4 regions of the Paenibacillus sp. plas6 genome follow, and region 4 is predicted to be linked to each of the others. Evidence: predicted binding sites of a transcription regulator. Region 4 holds the regulator's gene; each other region holds the start of a gene.
The links. The regulator Rex, encoded in region 4, represses fermentation and respiration genes when NADH is low (regulators of the CRP and FNR family bind a similar motif). The targets are predictions, from matches to a motif close to TTGTGAAATATTTCACAA.

Region 1 (4,468 bases), 600 kb from region 4:
TATGAAACGCTATAATATAAATAGTTAAGAATTGCTGAAGGGATTGTTACGATGATTAGGCTTTTTATATGCGATGATCATGCAGTTGTTCGCTCTGGGCTTACGATGCTGCTAAACGGAAAAAATGATATAGAGGTAGTAGGCGAAGCTTCAGAGGGAGATGAAGCGATCGCACGTGTACAGCAATTAAAGCCAGACGTTGTATTAATGGATTTAAGTATGCCTCATGGTAAAGATGGCATGACTGCCTCAGCAGAACTTAAAAAGCTTATGCCAGAGGTTAATATCCTTATTTTGACTATGCATGATGATGATCAATATTTATTTCAGGCAATTAAGGCAGGGGCATCAGGGTATATCCTGAAAAATGCACCGCATGAAGAGCTAGTCTCTGCAATTATAACTGTTGCTGCAGGAGATGCTTACCTATATCCTTCTGCAACAAAAAAGCTAATGAGTCAATTTATCCATAGTAATAAGCATGCTCCTGTCGAGGATTCTACTTATCAACAGCTTTCAGATCGTGAAAGAGAAGTGCTTAGCTGGCTTGCAAAAGGATACTCAAATAAAGAAATAGCCCAGCAGTTATTTATTAGTGTAAAGACGGTTGAAACACATAAAAGCAACTTAATGGAGAAGCTAGGATTGAAAACACGTCCTGAGCTTATTAAATATGCATTGCAAAAGGGGCTGTTGCAATTTGATGAAGAATAATAATCGATCAGAGCGAAATCAATACGATGAAATAGATAGATTGCTTATCAATTTGGAAATGCAAATGGAGGATAAGGAACTCTATAATTTAACAAAGCAACGGTTAACTCAGCTTGTTGATGTGCAATATGCGTTAAATGTCAGCTCAATTGTAGCGATTACCGACGTTAGAGGCAAAATAATTTATGTGAATGATAAGTTTGTAGAAATATCAAAATACAGTAGGGAAGAGCTTTTAGGTCAAGATCATCGTATTATTAATTCAGGATACCATCCGAAATCTTATTTCCGTGATTTATGGGCTACGATTTCATCAGGAAAAATATGGACAGGTGAAATTAAAAATCGCGCAAAGGACGGCACTTATTATTGGGTTTATACGACAATTGTGCCTTTTCTCGATGACAATGATAAACCTTACCAATATTTAGCTATTCGTAATGAGGTTACGAAGCTTAAGCAAGCTGAAAAAGACTTGAAAGAAATGATGGTTAAAGTCATGGAGGTGCAAGAGGAGGAACGGAAGCGTATTTCTCGTGAGTTGCATGATGGAATTGGACAAAGTCTGTTCTCATTGATGATTCAAATTGATCATGTGATAGGGAATCATCCTGATCTAGAGCAATTGCAGCAACTGCGAGAGCAAGTAAGCGGTATGATGCAGGATGTTCGCAGCATGGCATGGCAAATTCGACCATCGGTGCTTGATGATTTAGGAGTAGAGCCTGCGATTCGCACTTATATTGAAAAATATACAGAGCATTTCGGCATTGAAGTTAAGACGGAAGGCAAGCTAAAGCAACGACTTAGCTCGGAGAAGGAAACGGTCATTTATCGTGTAATTCAAGAAGCATTAACGAATATTGCGAAGTATGCTGACGTTGATGAAGCAATTATTTCTGTTCAGGAGGAAGCAGGAGAGGTTGTTATTGCAATTACCGATCATGGAGTAGGCTTCGACAGCAGCAAACTAGCTCAAAGAGGTGTCGGCTTATTTAGTATGGAAGAGCGTGCAAACGGTATAGGAGGCAAGTTAATGATTACGTCCGCTCCTGGACAAGGCACAACTGTTCGGCTAACTATCCCAAAATAATCGTTTTTAAATGATATAGTTTCCAGGCAATCACGAAACTTTCGCTTTATCTAAACAGATAGCGAAAGTTTTTTTGTTTTGAAATTGTGATGGTAAAATTACAAATATTTGTGATTTTTATCACATACTTTATTAATTAGACAATATATACTAAAGTCATAAATAACAAGGAGTGATTGATATGTTAAAGTTTTGGCGAGAAAATAAGTACGCAGCCATTATAGTAGCTATCATACGAATTATTCTTGGTTATAAATGGATAACAAGTGCATGGGGGAAAGTAACAACTGGAACTTTCGATGCGACAGGATATTTAACCAATGTGATTAACAATCCAGTGGCTAAGGGAGAAGAGGTGTTATACCCTACCTACAATGCTTTTATAGAACATGTTGCCTTGCCAATGGTTGATGTTATTAACTTTATTATTCCATGGGGTGAGTTATTAGTCGGCATAGGACTAATTACAGGAATATTAACTTTACCAGCAGCATTTTTTGGCTTACTAATGAACTTTATGTTTATGTTCGCAGGTACTGTCAGCACGAATCCTTATATGATTCTTTTAGGATTCCTCGTTATGTTAGCGGCAGGCAATGCTGGTAAATTTGGCGGAGACTATTTTGTAAATCCTTGGCTTAAAGCCAATGTCGGTGATAAGTTGTTTGCTAAGTTTAGAAAAACTGCTGCGAAGCGGGACGTTGAGCTAAAAGCATAAGTGTTAACAGCAGACTAAGCATAGGCAACTGCAGGACAGAGCTAGAAGTTGATAACTGTAAATTAATCAATTGAATAAGGATAAATTAAAAATAAGCTATTGTCATCAACGATAGTTAGTTTGCAGAACTAACGGTGCTGATGAGCAATAGCTTATTTTTAATTAATGTACTATTTCTGTCATAACGTTTTTAAAGAGAAAAAGAGCTTAACTTTGCAAGCTAGAATTTAATGTTTGCTGAACTTTAAGCAAATGAGTCAGCATGAGTTCATTGGCTAGTGAACGGTTGCCTTGCTTAATAGCTTCATATATACTTTGATGTTCTTTATGCAGCAGACTTGTTGAAGAGGCATCGCCAAAAAAGCGCAGCTCGCGCGTTGCTCCAATCGTTTCACTCATTTTGCTGCTTAATGAACTCATTAGGTTATAAAGCAGTTCATTATGAGAAGCTTCAGCTATAGCTAAATGAAATTCTACATCTGCAAGCTCACTCAGCTTCCGATCATTATTTAAAATAGCCTCTTCCATTTTGTGCAGGATGCTTTGAATTTTTTGCAGATCCTGATCGGTGCGTCGTTCAGCTGCAGCAGCAGATGAACCGCTTTCCAACCAAATTCTCACTTCAAGCAGCTCACGAATGTTATCTGATTGTTGAAAAGGATCAGGCGCACTTTCTTGTGCACTCGGTAAAATTTTGCTTACAAATGTTCCACCGCCATGCTTTACTTCAATCCAGCCCATTGCTTTTAAGGCACTAAGCGCTTCACGTAATGTTGAGCGGCCAACTCCTAATTGGCTACTAAGTTCAACGACAGAAGGTAATCGCTCTCCTGGTTTTAGCTCACCATTTTTTATTTGTCCTAAAATAATGCGTTTAACAATCTCATGTCCTTTTTCCGTTTCTACTTTTATCGTTTGCACAAAATCTCCCCCGATAAAATCATCTTGACTATACTGTACAAGAAATTTAAACTAGAAGCAATGGAAAGTCATCAGATGACCTGTTCTATTTTCTTGAATTGGAGGACAACATATGCTTAACGAACTGATCATTAAGCAATTAAAATCAATTGTAGGTGACCAATATTTTCGCGTGGATCAAGAAGCGTTAATCGCTCACTCCTATGACGGTACACCGATGCTGCAGGCATTGCCTGATGGGGTAATTTATCCTGAAACAACTGAGCAAGTAAGCAAGATTATGGCTATTGCAAATCAAAATCAAATTCCAATTATAACTCGAGGATCGGGTTCTAATTTATGCGGCGGTACGACACCAGTAAATGGCGGTATTGTAATGGTGATGCATCGCATGAATCGTATTTTAGAGGTAGACATGGATAATTTAACTGCGACTGTGCAGCCAGGTGTTATTACAGGACAGTTTATTACTCATGTTGAGGAGCTTGGTTTGTTTTATCCGCCTGATCCAAGCAGTATGAAAATATCAACGATCGGCGGAAACATTGCTGAATGCTCTGGGGGGCTACGTGGCTTAAAATATGGAACTACGAAGGATTATGTGCTTGGTTTAACAGCGGTATTGCCAAACGGAGAAATCATTCGTACAGGCGGCAAGCTTACTAAAGATGTCGCAGGTTATGATTTAACGAAGCTGCTAGTTGGTTCAGAAGGAACGTTAGCAGTTATTACTGAAGCAATCTTAAAACTTATTCCTAAACCAAAAACGAAGAAAACAATGGTTGCAATGTATAAAGATATTTATGGAGCAGCTCGTACAGTTTCCGACATTATTAAAAAGCAAATTATACCTGCAACGCTTGAAATCTTAGATAATGCAACAATTAAAGTAGTAGATGATTTTGCTAAAATCGGTTTGCCGCGTGATATGGCAGCTATTCTAATCATTGAGCAGGACGGTGAGCCTGAAGTAGTAGAACGTGATATTGATAGCATCTATGAAATCTGTAAGTTGCAAAAGG
Region 2 (4,468 bases), 1.9 Mb from region 4:
GTTAAGATACATTTTCCGGCAGTTTCACATCGATTTTCAGCCATTGTCTAAGTCTTCCCCCAAAAAGCCCAAGGTTGATTTATCCAGGCTGTATGCGTCGCCACATACTTTGGGGCTCATTTTAACCTATCATGTCAACTATGGACTTTCGGCCCGTAAAACAGCTGCACTCATGAAAGATGTACATGGGGTAAGCATATCGCATCAAAGTATTTTAAATTATGAGAATGCAGTTGCCCTAATACTTAAGCCTTACGTAGATTATTATCCCTACGAACTTTCTGACCAGTTCTGTGGAGACGAAACCTACATCAAGGTGAATGGGCGTTGGCATTACTTGTTTTTCTTCTTTGATGCGGTAAAAAAGATTATTTTGTCTTACCCAGTATCGCCAAATCGGGATACAGTGTCAGCAATCCGTGCCATTGATGATGTCTTAATGAAACTGAAAGAGATTCCTAAAGATCTTACATTTGTGGTGGATGGCAATCCGATTTATCTCTTAGCTCAGCACTTTTTCGCTCAACACGATATTCAGTTCGACATCAAGCAGGTTATTGGACTTACCAATGAAGATCCTGTGTCAACGGAGTATAGGCATCTCAAACAAGTTATCGAAAGACTAAATCGCACATTTAAAGGCAATTATCGTTCAACACACGGGTTTGGATCCGAACAAGGATCTGTTTCTTTTGTGACCCTGTTTGTAGCTTACTTTAACTTTTTAAGGCCTCATTCTGCATTAGAAGGTAAGGTGCCAGTGCTTAATCCAGAGTTACTGCAGCTCCCGAATATGCCTGCGAGATGGACTAAACTGATCGCTTTAGCACAACAATGGATTAACGAACAACAACCAGCCTAACTTTTTGGTTTAGCAGAGCCCGAAGTAAAAACGAGCAATCGGCGGAGCGAACTCTTGACAAACCGAACTAGCCAATGGTTTAAAATGGAAAAACCAAGGGCTATTTAGCATGCCTTCTTTTTGTCCCCGTCGCCCTTGTTAAAGTAGAGTCAAACCATTGGCGTGTTTGTCAAGAGCGATTGCGTGGCCTTTCCACCCAACAAATGGGAGACGACCCGAACACCTATTGAGTTTTCATAGAACTTTTGACACTACCATGGAATACAAGTAAGAACTTGCTTATTATGCAATAATGCATGATCAGTTAGCTAATAGTAAATAGGTCAACAGATCTTACTTGTGAGATTTCCACAAATTAATCATAACCTGCTTTCGATCGTCTGAAAGTGATTTTTGCCACTTATTTCAGCCTTCCTGATAATTCGTGGGCAATTGTACATGTGTAAAGATAAATAAATTTGAGCAAAAATGCATAAGCTATAAGTAAAGCATATATGCAACGAGCAAATTATGATGATTTTTTGAAAATTTCTTTTTTTATTTGTCACATTTTCGAGAAATTTGCTTCACACATAGAGACGTTTTTGTCAACTTACGCTATAATGAAAATAACGGCTTACGCCAAGATGTCAATCGAACTTGACCTCCATCTAATCTAACAGGTGAAATTTATCACAATACACCTACTGAAATTGAGTACGGTGAGGTCTTGTTATGTGCGCAGCCTTGGCATGGACGATGAAAATCGGCTAAAGTAGTTTATTTAAAGGAGACCTGGATATGTCAGAAACAAACACACAAACGCAATCTGCTGTGACTGCAGATCAACAATTGTTGGAAAAGCTGGCTAACCCACAAGTGCAAGCATCGCTAAACACGTTAGTGGATCAGCTTCCACAGCTTACTGAAATGGTAAGTACGTTAACTAAAGCTTACTCGTTTACAAAACAGCTTGCTACTGACGAAGTGTTCAAAAACGATATCGTACATGCAACTAGCGAAATCGTTGGACCAGTTATTGAAGGAGCAAGACAAATCGCACTTAATGCAGTTGAAGCAAAAGACCGTGCTGAGCAAAGAGATGAAGTTATCGGTGTCTTTGGCCTAATGAAAATGCTAAAAGATCCTCAAGCACAAAAACTTTTCCGCTTTATTAATGCATATCTTGAAGTTGCGAACGAGCGTTCGAAAAAATAATTATCGAAATCATTTCACGTAATTTAACGTATGGACGGAGGACTAACTATGTCTAAACATATTGTCATTTTGGGTGCAGGTTATGGCGGCGTACTTGCTGCGCAAACTGTTCGCAAATATCTGGACAAAAACGAAGCAAAAATTACTGTCGTTAACCAATACCCTACACATCAAATCATTACTGAACTACACCGCTTAGCTGGTGGTACAATTAATGAAGAAGCGGTTGCAATTCCTTTAAAAACATTATTTAAAAACTTTGATGTAACTGTTCGTATCGGAAAAGTTACTTCTTTCTCTGTAGATAAAAAAGAAGTTAAGCTTTCTGATGGATATACACTTTCTTATGATGCACTTGTTGTTGCACTAGGAAGTCAAACTGGTTTCTTCGGAATTCCAGGCCTAGAGGAAAACAGCATGGTTCTAAAATCTGTTGACGATGCTAAAAGAATTTACAACCATATCGAAGAACGCATCAAATCTTATGCAAAAACTAAAAATGCAGCTGATGCTACAATCGTTATCGGCGGAGGCGGCTTAACAGGTGTTGAGCTTGTTGGCGAAATTATCGACAACTTCCCTCAAATCGCTAAAAAATATGGAGTGCCTTTCTCCGAGCTTAAAATTAAGCTAGTTGAAGCTGGTCCTAAAATTCTACCAGTTCTTCCTGACCCACTTATTCAACGCGCTACAGAAAGTCTATCCAAACGCGGTGTTGAATTTATTACTGGAGTTCCTGTTACTGGTGTTGTTGGCAACAAAATTGAGCTTAAAACAGGCGAAACAATTGAAGCTAACACTCTTGTATGGACTGGCGGCGTAGCTGCACTTCCAATTGTTGCTGAATCCGGTCTTGAATGCGATCGCGGTAAAGCTGCAGTTAACGAATATTTGCAATCTAAATCTCACAATGATGTATTTGTTGTTGGTGATGCTGCTCTTGCATTCCCAGAAGAAGGCGGTCGTCCTTACGCACCAACTGCACAAAACGCTTGGCAAATGGGTGAGCTAGCTGGCTACAACCTATATGCATTCTTCAACAACAAACCAATGGAAAAATTCCAACCAGTTAACTCTGGTACACTAGCATCACTTGGTCGTAAAGACGCAGTAGCAACTGTAGGTGCAAGTAACACAGCGCTTACAGGATTGCCTGCTACTTTGATGAAAGAAGCAAGTAACATTCGTTACCTTTCCCACATCAAGTCTATGCGTACTGTACTTCATACTAAACTTTAGAATAAATTTTTATCTTGCAGCCATTTTGTCATTGGACAGAATGGCTGCTTGCTTTAGGAGTCTTACAACATGAATGCTAAATTATGGTCAACAGGCTTAATGTCTGCTTTACTAGCTTGTACTGGCGGTGCGATTCTCGTTGTGCATAGTGCAAATCAGTTAGGGATTAACAGTCATGGTTTATTATCTTGGATGTTTACTGGTTACACCTTAGCAGGGCTATTTAATCTGTTGCTAGCATGGAAGTATAAGTTGCCTATTGCGGGGGCACACTCCGTTACAGCGATTGCCTTTTTAAGTACGGTTTCCGTTCATATGACGTTACCACAAATTATCGGCAGCTTTATTATGGCTGGGGTAATTGTTGCTGTATTAGGCATAAGCGGCTTATTTCAATTTGTATTTAAACATATCCCTAGACCTGTTATTGATGCAATGCTGGCCGGCATTATCGCACATTACATTATAGAGCTCGTTCCAGCATTTAAAAGTAATCCGCTTGTCGGAATTTTATCGTTATGCGGCTTTTTCATCATACCTAAGCTATTCAAAGCTTTGCCTTCTATTGTCGGTGTCATTTTGTTAGGAATTATTGGCTTATTAATCACATATTCATTTCCTGATGTAAAGCATCTTAGCTTTCAACTGCCTCAGCTTACACTGCCGGAATTTAGCTGGCAGGGATTTATTACACTTGCCTTGCCAATTAGCGTGCTTGTGTTAAGTAATGATTTAGCTGTCGGGCTTGCCTCATTAGATAAACAAGGCTATCAAGCGCCTATGAATCGAATTATTACTTATTCTGGGCTAGCTTCGATTATCGGGGGGTTATTTAACGGGCACGCCGTTAATATCGGCGGTATGATGACTACAATGTGCAGCAGTGATGATGCAGGCGCTAGAGAGCAACGCTATCGTGCAGGGATTTTATCCAGCGTACTATGTATAATGTTTGGAATTTTTGCCTGGTTAGTTCTGCCTTATATTACAATCTTGCCAAGCTACTTTATTTCCATCATTATCGGTTTTTCATTATTAGGTATTTTCATGAATAGTATGCAAGCAGCCTTTAGTGATAAGCAATTTCGTTATTCTGTTTTATTTGCTTTTGTTATTTCAGTATCTGGCATTACAATGCTCGGCATATCGGCGGCATTATGGTCACTAATC
Region 3 (4,468 bases), 600 kb from region 4:
ACGTTACGGATAATAAAATCTCTTACATCAATTGTAGAATTCCAATCTCCTTGCTTAAACATACGATGTGCTCCGTTGGTGTGAACGGTTTGTACTGTACTCATGGTGACTCCTCCTCGATTCACTTAATAAAATAAATAGAATTGTAGCGAATAAAATCCTCTTTATTTATTTGAAATCTCCATAAAATGCTTGTCGATATAACTCGGCGAGCTCGGAGACAAGAGGTAACCTCGGGTTGTAATTGGTATATTGATCTTCAAATGCTCGTTCTGCTAAATAATTAACCTTTGACTCAAAGCAGGTAGCAGAAATACCAGCTTCTTGAAAGCTTTCGGGAATTCCAAGCGAGCGATTAAGTCCGCGTACGCAAGAGATTAAGCTGTTAACTCCTTCAGTGGAGGTGTAAGCAGGTAAGCCTGCAAGTCTAGCAATTTCTGCGTAGCGTACATCCGCTTGGAAATGTTTATAATTAGCGAAGCTTTGAAACTTCGTCGGTCGCGATGAATTATAGCGAATAATATGTGGCAGCAAGATCGCATTTGCTCGACCGTGCGGCAAGCCAAACTCTGCACTGAATTTGTGAGAGAGACTATGGCAAATACCTAAGAATGCATTGGAAAATGCCATGCCTGCGATCGTCGAAGCGTTATGCATTTTTTCACGAGCAATTGGATCTGCTACTGCATAAGATTTCTCCAAATTTTCTAAGACAAGCTGAATTGCTTTAATTGCAAGTCCATCGCTAAAATCATTTGCCATAATGGAAACGTAAGCTTCGATTGCATGAGTCAAAACATCCATTCCTGTATCGGCAATAATTGATGGCTCCAAGGTTGCTGTGTATTCAGCATCAATTATTGCTACATCTGGTGTCAGCTCATAATCGGCAAGTGGATATTTGGACTGACCTTTACTTGTATCTGTAATGGTTGCAAAAGACGTTACTTCTGAGCCAGTTCCTGATGTTGTCGGAATCGCTACTAGCTTTGCACGTTTACCGAGATGCGGATATTTGTAGACACGATTGCGAATATTCAAAAATTTCATTTTAATCGTATCGAAGTTGGTTTCTGGGCTTTCATAAAATAACCACATCGCTTTAGCTGCATCGATAACTGAACCGCCGCCAAGTGCCACGATACAATCTGGCTGGAAGGCATGCATTCGATTGCTGCCTTGCATAACTAAGTCTATCGTTGGTTCTTCTTTCACTTGAGCAAATATATCAATTTGTACTGGTTTTGTACGCTGATGCAAGTAATATTGCACTTTTTCAACGTAACCAAGCCTTTCCATATTATGATCGGTCACAATCATCACACGGTTAATATCAGGCATTTTGCTTAAATACTGTGTTGCTCCAGCTGAGAAATACAGCTTCGGCGGTATTTTAAACCACTGCATTTCAACGTTGCGATTTGCCACTTTTTTAATATGAAGCAGCTCGCTGTTCAGATGTTGTGGTGCTAGCGACGATTGATAGCCTAAGGCAGCGAATGGGAGATGTTCCTTATCGCGGAAGCTTAACACTGATTCAATCGAAGGAGCGTTGATGGTTAGGCGATTAGCTTGCAATTGCTGAGAAAAACGCTCGATAACATCCTCGTCATGGCTATGAATCACTGCAGTATGTTTAACTGAGCCGAGTTGCAACAACTGTTCGGCAAGATGAATTGCATGTTCAGCATCGTCAGCACGGTAAAGTGCCAGTATCGGAGCTGGTTTAATTCGCGATAACGGATTTTTCTCACTAATCTCACTTTGCGGTGCTATGATTAGCTTCGAATCTGCAGCAATTTCTATTCCAGCAGCTGCTGCCAGCTCGCTAGCAGATTTTCCGATATAGCTTGTTCGTAAAGCACCTTGTTCGTTGAATAACTGAATTGCTACATGTTTACATTCAGCTTCATCTAATACGTAACAGCCTAGCACATCTAACATGCGAACCGCTTGATCATAAAGCTTATCGTGAATAATAAGTGCTTGTTCGGCAGTAAACATCATTCCATTATCGAAATTTTTAGACAATATAATATCTGTGATGGCCTGTTTTAAATCAGCCGATGCATCAATGTAGCAAGGAGTGTTGCCATAAGCTACACTTATCGTTGCTTTACCTAGTTGCTTCGCAGTATGGGCAACAGCTTCATCACCATTCGAAATGACTAAGGCAATATCAGGATGCGACATACATGCCAAAATTTCAGAGTAGGTATGATGATCAAGCCATTGCAATGCATAATTCGGAGCATCTGCTAAAATGGCTGCATCCCGTACAGTCTGTACTGCTTCAACACTGCTTTTCAGCGCTTCTTTTCGAAAAACAAATATAATCGGGTTTCTTGTTTTTACAGCAATCAGTGCTTGAAACAAAATACTTGATACTGGTGCTGTTTCCGTAATAATCGAAAGAATTGTGCCGATTGGCTCGGCAATTAACTTGTAGCCCTCATATTCGTTATTTTCGATTTCGCCAACAGTTTTCATATACTTAATTCCGTGATAGATGCTCTCTGTTGCATGCATATTAAGAACGATCTTATCTTCAAATACACCTCTTTTTGTTTCTTCCAATTCAAGCTTAGCAAGCTCCATATGGCGTTGAATCCCTGCAAGCGTCATGCTCTGCACGATGTTATCAATATGTTGCTGATTCAGATTTGCATATTGTTCAGATGCTTGTTTAGCATGTTGCAAAACTTCGTTAACAAAAGGTGTATCTTTATTAAATTGTTGGAGTCTTGATTCCTTAAGTGCCATCATAATCCTCCCCCTTAACTTTCCATCGAAAGAATGTAAAGTAAGAAACTTTTCATTTTGATGAAAAGCAGCTTAGCCAAACAAGGTTTGACTTTCCCTTACAACTATATCTCAATAGTCATTTATAATAGCGCTTTATTGTATAGCTTTATTGTAGTTATAATCGCGAAATAATGATGTGCTAAAAATCACAAAGTTTTTTACAAATAAATGGATTAGTCAAATGCTTACTATTGCGACAGTTCATTCTCAATCGTCCGCTATTAATTAAACAAAAACAAAACACCTGTTGTTGCCGTGCACTTTTCACAAGTGACGAAACTACAGGTGTTTTTAGCTATAAGCGACAGATTTCTTTTGGACAAGTAGGGCATAGCGGGCATCCTGCCATATCCTTTAATGCTGGTAAGTCGATTACTTTAATGATGCCATTTGCTTCGTTGCAAAGAATACCTTCTTTTTTCATAGCAGCTAGTAAACGGTTGACTCCTTCACGAGTTGTTCCAACCAGTTCTGCTAGCTCATTGTTCGTTAATTTTATATTAATCTTAATGCCATTTCCATCATATTCACCAAAGCTGTTACAAAGACGAATTAACGTAGACGCTAAAGCTCCGTTTTTACCGCCCATCAGAAGATCGCGAAGTTTAGATTCCGTTTTACGTTGAATAAGCCCCATCCACATTGCATAACGGTAAGCAAAATCACCATATTTGCACATGAGCATTTCCAGCTGAAGACGCGGGATAACCCCTACTTCGACATCGTCAATCGTTTCAGCGGAGTAACGATGAGTTGTATCCCAAGCATCAATATCGGCAATCATATCATCAGCTTGCAGGATAGATAGTAATAAGTCTTTGCCATCCGAAGTTGATTTGCGTATTTTGACACGTCCTTTTAGAATCCAATACACCGCTGTGGCCTCATCACCTTCCCAGAACAAATGAGTACCTGCAGAGTATTTTTTTATGTGCATGACAGATGCTAACAGATCAAGCTGTTCATCGGTGAAAGCAGTACTAAGTGAGCCGGGGCGTTGCTTGTTTTCTGGTCGCTTAACTTTTGCAGCATTAGAATCAAAATAAATACTCATGAAGTGCGTCATCTCCTCAAGAAAGGTTTCCATATCTATACTATACATTGCCGACGATTGTTTGAATATCGGGAGAACTCCTACATCTTTTTAAGGGGTTTCCCTGACATACAGGAGGACAATCTCGCATTATAATGGAAGATATTCAGAATAAGTCATTCAGGATAAAAATTAACTATAGTATGAATCAATTAAGAAAGGAGCACATCATTTATGATTACCAACATGCGAATGATGATTGAGCAAAAGCTAACTCAGTTGTCTGTTGTGACGAACAGCGACTTAACCGCAATTGGTTTAGTTGAGCGGGATACTAAAAAAGTTCGTTGGGATACGGTCATTGGCAGTATAAGCAAGCGAACAGAAAAAATCCGACAGCATGCGCAGCTTGGTTTGACTGGGGAAGTGCTAAGAACAGGCAGCTTCATTCAATTTCGCAGAGATAATAGTTATGTGCGTCCGATTGATGAAGCAATTATGATGACTGAGAAGCTAAGCCATGCCGCTGCTTGGCCGCTTATTAGTAGTAATGACAGCTCTTTGGTAGCTTTAATAGGCAGGCGACAGTATGGAAGTTATGAACCTGAGCAAATTCAAGCAGGCACTCAG
Region 4 (4,468 bases):
CACTTCCTTCCCTACGCTACAAGATATTAAAGAGCATTGGGACAAGCTGTTTGAATATTTATATGAAATTTTAACAGCTGAAGCAGAAACTTCTGGCAATGATGCTACAGAGCAGGCTGGAGGTTTTGTGCTGCGCCTAGATCAAAACAATCTGCCGAGCCGTTGGAGCAATATCGTCGAAACTGAAAATGAAGTATATGTTGGACTCAATCGCTTTACGAAGTCATTAGAAAAGCTAGCTGCAGATATTAAAGAGCGATTAGATGAAGATCTTGTACTGTCTGGATTATTAACGGATTTAAATGGGGTTGTGCGTGAGCTAAATCGTATTAAGGATGAGTTGCGTCAATTTATTGGGTTTAAAATGGACGATTATGTATACTGGGTGGAAGGAACTCAGAACTATAAGTTTCGTTCTGTTCAATTATTAGCATCGCCAATAGACGTATCGCCATTGCTAAAAAAATATCTGTTTAATGTTAAAGATAGCGTTATTATGACCTCTGCGACGTTATCTATCCAAAAAAATTTCACTTATGTGAAAGAACAGCTAGGTCTCAATTTTGAGCTAGAGGACCGAGTCAATGAAGTAATTCTTGATTCCCCGTTTCGTTATCGTGAGCAGGCGTTAGTTATTATTCCAAGAGATTTTCCAGTATTGAAGGGTTCTAACGTACCTCAGTCGTATTTAGATAAATTAGTAAGCTCATTATTTGATTGCGCTGTTGGGCTTGGTGGCAAAATGCTTATTTTGTTCACTTCCTATAGAATGCTTAAGCAGGTGTATGATCCGTTAAAGGAATTGCTTGAACCTCAAAATATTACCGTTTTAGGTCAAGGAATTGATAGTAATAACCGGACGAAGCTGACGAGAAGATTTTTACAGCAACAGCAATCTGTTTTGCTAGGTACAAGCAGTTTTTGGGAAGGTGTTGACATCCCAGGAGAAGCATTGCAATGCTTAGCGATCGTTCGCTTACCATTCCAGCCGCCTAATCATCCGCTAGTTGAAGCGAAGTCAGAGTTACTTTTACGCGAAAAGAAAAATCCGTTTATGAAGCTTTCTATTCCGCAGGCGGTTATTCGCTTTAAGCAAGGTTTTGGGCGTTTAGTACGCACAGCAACCGATAAAGGAATTGTTATCATTTATGATACACGCGTAATCGAAGCTTATTATGGCAAACATTTTCTATATTCATTGCCAGGTCCGAAAATTGAGACAATGTTTGCAGACCAGATGGTACAACGAATGGATCAATGGCTTAATCCTTCATAGATCCTTCATAGTACTAGGAAAGATTGGTTGTAAAAGAAAGGGAGGGGCATCAATTGAAACAAGAAAAAATATCTGATGCTGTCGTCAAGCGATTACCCTTGTATTTGCAAGTATTAAATGAGTTAAAGGTTCGTGAGGTTAAGACAGTATCTTCACAAGAGCTTGGACATTTATTAGATTTTAATCCTGCGCAAATACGCAAGGATTTAGCATACTTTGGTGATTTTGGTCGCAAGGGCATTGGCTATGAAGTTGATTATTTAATTGATAAAATTCGGCAAATTCTAAAGATTAATCAAACGATTAATGTAGCACTTATCGGTGCAGGAAATTTGGGGCATGCTTTATGCAACTATAATAAGTATAGCAAGGATAATATGCAAATCGTTGCGGTATTTGACTCATACGAAGGTAAAATCGGGACAAAAATAAATAATTTAATTGTTCAACCGATGTCAGAGCTTTCAGAAACGATTAAGAAAATGAATATCCGCATCGGAATTATTACCGTTCCTGCTCAGGAAGCACAAACAGTTGCCAATCAGTTAATTGAAGGGGGAATTGAAGGGATTCTTAATTTCGCTCCAACTATTTTACGTGCTCCTGAGGAGGTACGGGTACAACACGCTGATTTTACAAAGGAATTATTAAGTCTTGCCTACTACTTAAATCATAAAGAGGAGGAAAATAATGAGTAAAATATGGGTAAAAAATGGTGCCTTCATTACAATGGCAACTGACAAGCCGCAGGTGTTTCATGGACATATGTTAGTAGAAAACGGAGTTATTTCATATGTTGGTGAACAAGAGCCTGCTGCTTGCGAAGGGGCAGAAGTAGTTGATGGCAAAGGCTTATTGTTTATGCCTGGACTTGTAAATACGCATGGACATGCTGCGATGTCGTTGCTGCGCGGTTATTCAGATGATCAGCAACTGCAAGTATGGCTTCAAGAAAAAATGTGGCCAATGGAGGCTAAATATGTTGATGCGGACACAAGAGCCGGCAGCAACTTGGCGATTGCGGAAATGCTATTAAGCGGAACAACAACGTTTGTTGATATGTATGATCGTATGGATCAAGTAGCAGGAGCCGCAGTGGAAGCTGGTATTCGTGCGTTTTTAACTCGCGGTGTTATCGGTTTATGTTCTCCTGAGGAGCAAACAGCTAAGCTTGAAGATGCGATTAGCTTTGCAAAGCAATGGAACGGAGCGGGGGATGGACGAATTCGAACAATGCTATCTCCGCATAGCCCATATACTTGCCCGCCTGACTATATTGAGCGTATTATTGCCGCTGCACATGAGCTTGATTTGCCGCTACATACGCATATGTCAGAAACAAAAGCAGAAGTTCAGCAAAATGTTGATCAGTACGGAAAACGTCCTGTAGCACACTTAGATGCGCTTGGCTTTTTTAGTCGTCCTGCATTGCTGGCTCATGCTGTGCATTTGACTGATGAAGAAATTGATTTATTAGCAACTCGCGGCGCTTCCATATCTCATAATCCGATTAGCAATCTTAAGCTAGCCAGCGGTGTTGCTCGTGTGCCTGACTTATTAGCAAAAGGGGTAAAGCTGTCTTTAGGTACAGATAGCGTGGCAAGTAATAACAATTTAGATTTGTTCCAGGAAATTCGTGCAGTTGCATTATTGCATAAAGGAGTATATGGTGATCCAACTGCGGTGCCTGCATACACAGCATTGCAACTTGGCACATCGCTTGGTGCGCAAGCGATATGGCATAATCATATCGGTATTTTAGAGGCTGGAAAAGCTGCTGACTTTATTGCGATTAATATTGATCAGCCTCATTTCTTCCCGCGTACCGATCTTGTTTCGCATCTTGTATATGCTGCAAATGGACGAGATGTTCAGCATGTTTGGGTAGCTGGTAAACAACTTGTGAAAAACAGACAGCTGCTTACACTTGATGAGGAAAAAATTCGTTATGAGGCAGAGGCAGCTTATCAGCGCCTATTGAAATAAAATGAGAGCAATTGAAAAAAAACGACCGCCGTTAATGACCAAACGACGCTGGACTATTTTAATCTTGTTGTTGCTTGTCGCAATCATTACATTGATTGCACTTTTTTACCGTTCCATTCAGAGCGAGGTTTGGCAGCAAGAAAGCGATATTAAAAAAATAATCGAGCAGAGAGCAGCCTATGATTTAGAAAGCATCGAGAGCTTAGAAAAATATGTATGGGAATCTGCTTATTGGATATTGCTGGCTAACAAGGTTGAGAACGGTGCATTAACATATTCAGTGTGGGATAATACAAATTTCATTGCTGAGCTTAATTATAACGTGGCAATAACGAAAGAGGATATGCAGAATATCGTTACAAAAAGCAAAAGTAATGCGACGAACATCAGCTTGCAAGCGGGTTATGCATTTAATCAATTTGTATGGGAAGTTAAATATCGTGATCGCGATACTTCGCATATGAAAATTGCTTTCTATAATATGACCACTGGAGCCTTAATTGATGAATATACGATTCCTAAGGGCAGTATGCCGATTAGCGATTCGTAACTGAATAAGGCAACATGAAAATTAAATAATTGTATAAATCAATTAAAACCTTTAAGGATTATAACTGCAAGATTAGAATAACTAATTTTATTGCTGTTAATTTTCCTTAAAGGTTTTTTTGCTATCGATTTGTATATTTCAACTTTTTAATCAATTTCATGCATAATCTCCTCATTAAAAAAAGCTTCCTTTATTTATATAATACATCAAGTGTAAATAAGTGATATACTTATTGATATACTCTAGTTATATACATTTATATATACTAATTATTATGTTTTATTATATAAAATTTTATTAGATAGAGGAGATGCTGCTATGAAAGATTTGAAGTTTAAACCAGTTATTGTTTCATTCCTAGTTGTTGTTCTGCTATTAGCAGCAGGAAGTCTTGGATATCGTTATATTGCACAGGAAAAACCGTTGCAAGAACAGCTTGCAAGCATGCAATATTCACAGATTACATTACCGCTTAAAAAGCAAGATGGGAAATATAATATCTCCATGCAAGTAGAAGAGAACTACAAGCTTCAGCAAGCATTCGATGAGCTTAAAGAAGTGATGGCTAAGCAAAAGTTAAATGAAACTGACTACACCCTTTCATTAGTTCACAATGATACTGAAAGTGCAGAGCTAAAAGCCATTTGGCAGAAGCA

Region 1: AC2TDL_RS03065 (DoxX family membrane protein) is a predicted target of Rex. The motif match lies at 1,916-1,933, and genes of this name have one in related genera.
Region 2: AC2TDL_RS12150 (helical membrane plugin domain-containing protein) is a predicted target of Rex. The motif match lies at 1,523-1,540, and genes of this name have one in related genera.
Region 3: adhE (bifunctional acetaldehyde-CoA/alcohol dehydrogenase) is a predicted target of Rex. The motif match lies at 2,940-2,957, and genes of this name have one in related genera.

What each region holds. Positions count from the first base shown of each region.
Region 1 is NZ_CM170151.1:658,747-663,214, reverse strand. Features, by position in the region: gene AC2TDL_RS03075 (response regulator transcription factor) at 52-714, shown strand; gene AC2TDL_RS03070 (PAS domain-containing sensor histidine kinase) at 704-1,807, shown strand; gene AC2TDL_RS03065 (DoxX family membrane protein) at 1,989-2,525, shown strand; gene AC2TDL_RS03060 (FadR/GntR family transcriptional regulator) at 2,733-3,446, opposite strand; gene AC2TDL_RS03055 (FAD-binding oxidoreductase) at 3,559-4,468, shown strand, end outside.
Region 2 is NZ_CM170151.1:2,700,691-2,705,158, reverse strand. Features, by position in the region: gene AC2TDL_RS12155 (IS6 family transposase) at 1-862, shown strand, start outside; gene AC2TDL_RS12150 (helical membrane plugin domain-containing protein) at 1,643-2,059, shown strand; gene AC2TDL_RS12145 (NAD(P)/FAD-dependent oxidoreductase) at 2,108-3,298, shown strand; gene AC2TDL_RS12140 (benzoate/H(+) symporter BenE family transporter) at 3,368-4,468, shown strand, end outside.
Region 3 is NZ_CM170151.1:663,329-667,796, reverse strand. Features, by position in the region: gene pflB (formate C-acetyltransferase) at 1-104, opposite strand, end outside; gene adhE (bifunctional acetaldehyde-CoA/alcohol dehydrogenase) at 169-2,766, opposite strand; gene AC2TDL_RS03085 (Crp/Fnr family transcriptional regulator) at 3,101-3,859, opposite strand; gene AC2TDL_RS03080 (peptidoglycan recognition protein family protein) at 4,073-4,468, shown strand, end outside.
Region 4 is NZ_CM170151.1:62,086-66,553, reverse strand. Features, by position in the region: gene dinG (ATP-dependent DNA helicase DinG) at 1-1,276, shown strand, start outside; gene AC2TDL_RS00245 (redox-sensing transcriptional repressor Rex) at 1,330-1,974, shown strand; gene AC2TDL_RS00240 (amidohydrolase) at 1,967-3,262, shown strand; gene AC2TDL_RS00235 (hypothetical protein) at 3,264-3,812, shown strand; gene AC2TDL_RS00230 (hypothetical protein) at 4,131-4,468, shown strand, end outside.